Regions from separate parts of the Vibrio aquimaris genome, predicted to be linked through region 1. Evidence: predicted binding sites of a transcription regulator. Region 1 holds the regulator's gene; the other holds the start of a gene.
The links. Region 1 encodes CRP, which controls carbon source genes, mostly activating them, when cyclic AMP is high. Its sites were predicted from a motif close to TGTGANNNNNNTCACA; they were not measured.
Positions count from the first base shown of each region.

Region 2: a site for CRP is predicted at 1,494-1,509, ahead of mlc (sugar metabolism global transcriptional regulator Mlc). Genes of this name have one in related genera too.

Region 1 covers NZ_CP045350.1:2,872,416-2,876,620, reverse strand. The annotation lists gene astD (succinylglutamate-semialdehyde dehydrogenase) at 1-393, shown strand, start outside; gene FIV01_RS13320 (DUF1338 domain-containing protein) at 483-1,280, shown strand; gene FIV01_RS13315 (type 2 periplasmic-binding domain-containing protein) at 1,333-2,199, opposite strand; gene crp (cAMP-activated global transcriptional regulator CRP) at 2,324-2,956, opposite strand; gene FIV01_RS13305 (phosphoribulokinase) at 3,199-4,068, opposite strand; gene FIV01_RS13300 (YheU family protein) at 4,151-4,205, opposite strand, start outside.
Region 2 covers NZ_CP045350.1:2,090,409-2,094,613, reverse strand. The annotation lists gene pyk (pyruvate kinase) at 1-1,301, opposite strand, end outside; gene mlc (sugar metabolism global transcriptional regulator Mlc) at 1,585-2,802, shown strand; gene FIV01_RS09665 (chemotaxis protein CheV) at 2,928-3,875, shown strand; gene FIV01_RS09660 (error-prone DNA polymerase) at 3,966-4,205, opposite strand, start outside.

The DNA of each region.
Region 1 (4,205 bases):
TTTGTCACTCCAGGTATCATAGACGTCACACCAATTGCGCAGCTGCCAGATGAAGAATATTTTGGTCCTTTGCTGCAAGTCGTTCGATACCAAGGTCTAGAAAAAGCGGTCGAGCTTGCCAATGATACGCGCTTTGGTTTATCCGCAGGGCTTGTTTCCACCGATGATAGCGAGTGGGAATATTTTGTCGACCATATCCGCGCAGGTATTGTTAATCGTAACCGCCAGCTGACAGGGGCAAGTGGTGATGCGCCATTTGGCGGCCCTGGCGCTTCAGGTAACCTTCGTCCAAGTGCGTATTATGCGGCTGATTATTGTGCCTATCCAATGGCTTCGATGGAGGGCGATCAAACCGTGTTACCTGAAACACTGAGTCCTGGTGTGGAGTTATAACTAGTACACATAGTACCTTTAGCGAAAAGGGTCAGCTCGCTGAGCCAGCGAGCTGACTATCAACCTAATAAACTAGACAAGGAGGCGTTATGACGCCAGATGTTTTATTTCAGTCGTTATGGAATGACTATATTCAGCGCTTATGCCCCTCAGCAGATAAAATTCATCAATTATTGCAAGAAAGCGAGCCCCTGATTAACGACCATATCGCTCTGCGAACTTTTAATTTAAGCCCAGTTGGTATGGAAGCGATAGCCAAGCCCTTTATTGATGTTGGTTACACTCCATGTGGAGATTACCAATTTGAGGCGAAAAAATTGCTGGCGAAACATTACGAACACCCAGATCCTAAGCAACCTAAAGTCTTTATTAGTGAGCTAAAAGTAGAAGAGTGTTCGCCGCAATTGCAGAGCATAGTCAAGAGGTTGGTCGATCAGATTGATACTAGCAAACTGACAAGCTTTGAGTTTTTATCTTCTGGCCGTCTTTGGCAACTCAGTTTTGAAGATTACCAACAACTTGCCAAAGAAAGTGAATACGCTGCTTGGCTTGCTGCTCACGGCTATGGAGCCAACCACTTTACTGTGAGTGTCAATCAACTGACTGCGTTCGATGAAGCAAAACAGGTTAATGACCATTTGCGCCAAGCTGGGTTTACAATTAATGAATCAGGCGGTGAGGTCAAAGGCTCATCAGACGTGTTACTTGAGCAATCCTCGACCATGGCAGATAAAGTGCCAGTATCTTTCACAGAAGGCTCCCAGATAGTCCCTGGCGGCTTTTATGAATTTGCTAAACGCTATCCTATGAGTAATGGTGAATTATATCCTGGGTTTGTCGCTGCATCGGCTGATAAGATATTTGAGAGCACAAATAACGAGTCTTGAGTGGGGATGCACAGACTTCTGAATAAAAAGGCGCCATTTAAGGCGCCTTTTTCTATTCTGTTACACTAAGCCAATATTGGTCTGGGATCGAACGCGTTTCTTCGCTTAGGTGGGGGTTATCTATACTAAACGCTTTTCTACTTTTAATACCCGCTTGCTCGAAGGTTTTTTTCACTAGAGGTGCTTTTTCAAAGAACTCAACAAATGAACCATCTTGATACGAAGCTTCGAACGCTTTTTTGAGCGTAGCTGCTACCTCAGGGTTCTTAGGGCTCACAAACAGCAGCATAGGAAAGCGGTAAATCAGCATCAGTTTGTCATCAACCACTAGATTGGATAATTGACTGCGCTGGGTAACTTCGCTGTAGGGTTCGATAACGGCTCGTGGGAACAAATCGGTACGTTCGCTATCGACAATACGAAAGATATTATCAAAGCTAGGCACTTCTCTTACTTTAAACCCGCCGGATTTTAAGACTTTTACATCTGCCCAGCCTTGCCCCTGTATCATACCAAGCTTACGCAATTCCTCTATGCTGTTTATATTGCCTAGTTTGGCTGCAGTGGTTTTATTGGTGATAAAAATACGATGGCCAAGGAGACCTCGAAAAACTGGGTAGCGAATAGGAAGTAGCTCTTGCTCAAGGGTCTTATCGGCGCCTAGCCAATCTACCGTAATTTTGCCTTCTTTGAGCAGAGTGACTTTACGTGATTGTGAGTCAACAGGTGTTTTATAAGGTTGGAGCAAAATCCCTTCGCCTGATTTATCCACAAGAAACTGAATGAGGTCGATGGCGTACTGGTCTAGCTCAGAACCTTCCCGTGGGATAGGGTGAATTATGGTCGTTTGGGCAATTGAGATTGATGAAAAAACTAGGCTGAAAGCCAATACCAGCGAAGAAAGTAGCTTTAAAATCATGAGTCCATCCTGCCTGAAAGTTACTGTTGAAATTCAAACTAAGGTTAGGATAGAGCAAGCTAATTAACAAATAAGAAAAAAACCGAGTCCAATCATGAACTCGGCTTTATGTGTAGAACAATGGTTATCGAGTGCCGTATACGACGATCGTTTTACCATGTGCTGAAATCAGGTTTTGCTCTTCAAGCATCTTTAAGATGCGGCCAACCGTTTCGCGTGAACAGCCAACTATTTGGCCAATCTCTTGACGAGTGATCTTGATTTGCATGCCGTCAGGGTGCGTCATGGCATCTGGTTGTTTCGCAAGATTCAGCAGTGTCTGAGCGATACGGCCAGTTACGTCAAGGAAAGCAAGATCTCCGACTTTTTGACTGGTTACCTGCAAACGACTTGCCATTTGAGCCGACAAGCGCATTAGGATATCAGGGTTTACTTGGATAAGCTGACGGAATTTCTTGAAAGAAATTTCTGCCACTTCACAAGGTGATTTTGCTCGAACCCACGCTGTGCGTTCTTGGTCTTCTTCGAACAAACCAAGCTCACCGATAAAGTCACCTTGGTTTAGGTACGACAGGATCATTTCCTTGCCTTCCTCGTCTTTAATAAGTACCGCAACTGAACCTTTGACTATGTAGTAAAGCGTTTCCGCTTTCTCACCAGCGTGGATCAGTGTGCTCTTAGATGGGTACTTATGAATATGACAGTGTGAAAGGAACCATTCTAATGTTGGATCAGTTTGAGGTTTACCTAGAACCATAATATCTCACTTCCTCTGCAGGGTACGCTTGCTTCTTTCCATGTTTTAGCTAAGCCTTGAATCAAGACTTATTAGGATAAGAGCACTTTTCAAATGCTGCAAGCCATCTTTGTTTCTGTTTCAAATAGTATCTTTTTTTTGAATTGATTTCTTGATTTTAATCGCCTTCACTTGGCTATTTTGTGTACAAAAGTGTGCGCCTGATCACGCAATCAAAAGTAATCCTGTATACAAAGTAAGTCTTAACCAATTTTTCCCGTTTCTATCAACTGCTGAAGTATTGGCCTAACTATCAACTCGACGGCAAAACTCATCTTTCCACCGGGTACAACTATGGTGTTGTGACGTGACATAAATGAGCCATCTATCATTGCCAGTAGATATGGGAAGTCGACATTTTTTATTCCCCGAAGGCGGATAACAACAAAACTCTCATCAAGGCTTGGGATGCCTTTGGCGTTTAGTGGGTTTGATGTATCGACGGTAGGCACTCGCTGGAAGTTAATATGAGTGCGAGAAAACTGCGGGGTGATGTAATTAAGATAATCATCCATTGAGCGAACAATTGAGTCCATCACAGCCTCTCGTGAATGTCCTCTGTCGCGGGTGTCGCGCACGAATTTTTGAATCCATTCAAGGTTGACGATAGGCACCATGCCTATCAAAAAATCCACATGCTGCGCGACGTTAACTTCACCGTCGACAACGCCACCATGCAAGCCTTCATAAAACAGCACGTCAGAGCTTTCTGGTAGCTCTTGCCAAGGGGTAAAAGTACCGGGCATTTGATTGTAGGGAACCGCTTCGTCAAAGGTATGGAGATAACGTCGAACTTTGCCTGTACCTTCATTGCCATATTTGCGGAAAAATTCAGCTAAGGCAGGGAAGTCATTGGCTTGAGGGCCAAAATAGCTGATGTGTCGCCCCTGTTCGCGAGCTTTGCGAATTTCAACATCCATTTCGGGGCGAGTAAAGCGGTGAAAGCTATCTCCTTCAACCCAAGCTGGCTTGACCTTCATCATATTGAACATTTTGCGAAAAGCTTCAGATGTGGTGGTAGTACCTGCACCTGACGAGCCAGTAACGGCGATAACTGGATGTTTTGCTGACATGACAACCCTTGTCTATGAATAACTGTCCACTGTTGCACTTCACTATAACATGCTTTGCAAAGACAATAGTGTATGCAGTGCTTTAAAAGGAAAATTTATGCTTAAGTTGAATATCAACACTTTCATGCAGCTCAGAG
Region 2 (4,205 bases), 780 kb from region 1:
GAATCACTTGTTGAATCAAAATAAACGGGTGTCACACCTCGATATAGGGCGGCTTGATTCAGTGTACTTTCGTTACGCGATAGTGCAAAAATAGGTAATCCTGAACTGAGCCTTGACATCATAAGAGCAGTCCAACCTGACTCTGTAACCGTTACTATTCCTTTAACTCCCTTTAAGTGGTTGGCTGCAAACATGGTCGTCATCGCAATGGTTTCGACGCATGTTTCAAAGACAGTATCCATTCTGTATGTCGAGCGGTTGATGGCCGACATTTTTTCAGCGCCTAGGCAAACCTCAGCCATTGACCGAACTGTTTCAAGAGGGTATTTTCCTGCTGCTGTTTCGCCAGATAACATGACGGCATCGGTTCCATCTAACACTGCATTTGCCACATCCATAACTTCTGCTCGTGTTGGCATTGGGTTTTCTATCATGGATTCCATCATTTGTGTTGCTGTAATGACGGCTCGATTAAGGCTTCGTGCTCGGCGTATGAGCTGCTTTTGCACGCCAATCAGCTCTGGGTCGCCTATTTCGACTCCTAAGTCTCCACGCGCAACCATAACAGCATCTGAGGCGAGAATAATATCATCGATATTTTTTTCGCTTTCTACGGTCTCTGCTCGCTCTACTTTGGCGACAAGTTTTGCTTCAAGGCCCGCATCAAGTGCAAGACGCCTCGCATATTTCATGTCCTCGCCATTTCTTGGGAAGGAAATGGCTAAAAAGTCCACTTTGATTTGAGCGGCAGTTATAATGTCATTTTTGTCTTTTTCTGTTAGTGCATCAGCGGATAGGCCCCCCCCTTTTTTGTTAATACCTTTATTATTTGACAATGGTCCGCCGACAATGACCGCTGTAACTACTTGGTTGCCCGATACTTTGGTAACCTCCAGTTGTACACGACCATCATCGAGTAGCAAGATATCACCCGCAGATACATCCCTTGGAAGCTCTTTGTAATCTAGTCCTACTGCGTTTTGATTCCCTTGGCCTTTCGGTAAGTCACTATCAAGTACAAAAGTGTCGCCAACAGAAAGATGGATCTTGTTGTCCTTAAAGGTAGAAACACGTATTTTGGGGCCTTGTAGGTCACCCAATATTGCTACATGAGTACCATATTTTGCGGCAATACTGCGTATTTGTGTTGCTCTTTCGACATGCTCCTCAGCTGAACCATGAGAAAAGTTTATTCTAACGACATTCGCACCAGCTTTTATGACTTCTTCTAACATGCCCTCTTTGTCGGTTGAAGGACCTAGTGTAGTGACTATTTTCGTTCTTCTTTGAATGCAGGTCATGGCATCATCCTTGATCACAATGGGAGTTAAGTGGCTTTTGGACGCAAGCCTTACTTGAGTATATGCAAAATACTGAATTGTGGGAGATATAGATAATTAAGTGTGCACATATTTATTAATGCAAAAAAATATAGTGTCAAATGTCGGATTTGTTTAGCAATTTGATGAAACGCTCAAACAATCATCTTTATACGTGATGGCTGTCACGGCAATTTAGTAAAGTCCTTCACAATTACTTCGCAAAGTAAAAAAATTGCGATGTTGTTGATATTCGGAGCATCCTATGTACATGGCTCAACCAGGTCATATTGACCACATTAAGCAGGTCAATGCTGGCCGTGTATATAAACTTATCGATCAAAAAGGTCCTATTTCCCGAATTGATTTGTCCAAAGAGAGTGAGCTAGCCCCTGCCAGTATTACCAAAATAACTCGTGAATTGATTGAAGCGCACTTGATTCATGAAACAACGGTTCAAGAAGCGATCAGTCGAGGCCGACCAGCTGTTGGTCTGCAGGTCAATAACAAGGATTGGCAATTTCTTTCTATGCGCCTTGGTCGTGGTTATCTCACCATCGCTTTGCACGAGCTTGGTGGTGAGGTGCTCATCGATACTAAGATTGATATTCATGAGATTGACCAAGAGGATGTTTTATCTCGGTTATTACATGAAATTGATGAATTTTTTCAGAGTTACGCTGAGCAGCTTGGTCGCGTAACCAGCATAGCCTTAACTTTACCCGGCTTGGTCAATTCAGAAAAAGGCATTGTCATGCAAATGCCTCACTACAATGTTGAAAATTTGGCTCTGGGTCCTGAAATATTTAAAGCCACAGGTTTGCCAGTTTTCGTTGCCAATGACACTCGTGCTTGGGCTTTAGCCGAGAAGCTATTTGGTCATTCTCAGGATAATGATAACTCAGTACTTATTTCAATTCATCATGGCCTCGGAGCGGGTATTATTCTCGATGGCCGTGTTCTTCTGGGGCGTCATGGAAATATAGGCGAGCTGGGTCACATTCAAATTGATCCCCATGGCAAGCCTTGTCATTGTGGTAACCGAGGGTGTTTAGAAACAGTGGCGAGCTCTCAAGCTATTCGAGATGAGGTAAACGAGAGGCTTGCTAAAGGTGAGCCTTCGATACTCTCAAGCATTGATGAAGTTTCTATTGAAGACATTTGTGAAGCTGCCGCTAACGGTGACGCTTTAGCTGTTGAGGTGATAGAAAAACTTGGTCGTTATCTGGGAACTGCAATATCGATAGTGATTAATTTGTTTAATCCAGAGAAGATATTGATTGGCGGAGCAATCAATCAGGCGAAAAGCATTTTATACCCAGCGATTCAAAGCTGCATAAAGGAGCAAAGCCTGCCTGTCTATCAGCAAGGTCTACAGGTTGTAGAATCTCGTTTTTACAAGCAAGCAACAATGCCAGGCGCCGCTTTAATCAAACAAGCCCTTTATGATGGTTTATTATTAATGAAAGTTGTTGAAGGTTAGCTTTTGTTATTATGGGTATTTATCCCTTTTTTGCGAACATATAGTATTTTAGTTGCACAGGTTTATTTTGGTTTAGGCCAGCTTTAGTCTATTTTTGATATATTACGTAGTAGTTGAGAAGTTGTATGTCTGGAGTTTTAAATAGCGTTGATCAGCGAACCAACTTGGTGGGTGAAAACCGGCTTGAGCTATTGCTATTTCGCCTAAACAGTCGGCAGATCTTTGCCATCAACGTATTTAAAGTCCGTGAGGTAATTCAAGTTCCTCCATTGACTAAGATGCCGGGTTGTCATCATCATATTACAGGCGTTGCGTCTCTGCGCGGGGTTCCTGTACCAGTGATTGACCTTCGCGGTGCCATTGGTTTTCCTCCTCTTCGTGAAGAAGATGTGGAATACAATCTTATTATCACAGAATACAATAGGTCCATACAGGGGTTTTTAGTTGGGCAAGTGCGCAACATTATCAATACGACTTGGGCCGAAATTCAACCCCCGCCTAAAACTGCTGGTCGAGCCAATTACTTAACGGCAATTACTCACATTAAAGATAATGAGGATCAGGCCATTGTTGAGATAATCGATGTCGAGAAAGTTTTGGCAGAAATCATTGAGTATGATGTATCCATCTCTGAAGGTGTGCTTGATGAAGATCTTGCGGCTCAAATGGTGGGTCGAAATGTTCTAATCGTGGATGACTCTTCGACAGCGCGCTCTCAGGTCAAAGGATGTTTATCACAACTGGGGCTCAACATTTTGGAGTGTCGTGATGGACTTGAAGCATTAAAGCTTCTAAAACAATGGACCGAAGAAGGTAAAGATGTCCCGCGTGAGTTGCTGTTAATGATAACAGACGCGGAAATGCCAGAGATGGATGGCTACAAGCTTACCTATGAGATCCGTAATGATCCTAAGCTCAAGGACCTGTATGTGACTTTGAATACATCTCTCAGTGGTAGCTTTAACGATGCTATGGTCAAAAAAGTGGGTTGTGATCGCTTTATATCCAAATTCCAACCAGACTTGCTGGTGCAGGTTGCACAGGATAGGCTGCGAGATGTGTTATCTAGCTAGTGAATAGTTTGCTGGTACTAAAGACAAAAACCTGCAAACGACAGCTGCGTGTATTGAAAACTCGATACGATCTCTATGAAATATTCGGCATTAATGGAAATCACGAGAATGTGTGGTCAAATGACTAAGTTTATCCGTGATATCAATGAGTTTTCCTGCGATCACATGTGTGATTTGTCCTTCTTTCTCTAATACCCCTTTTATCATCATAACCTTGGCTGTTAGATAAGCTTTCTTTTGAGCTCTAGCTGTTGCCTGCCAAACGATAACATTTATATTGCCGGTGTCATCTTCTAGTGTTAGGAAAGTGATACCTGCAGCAGTTCCGGG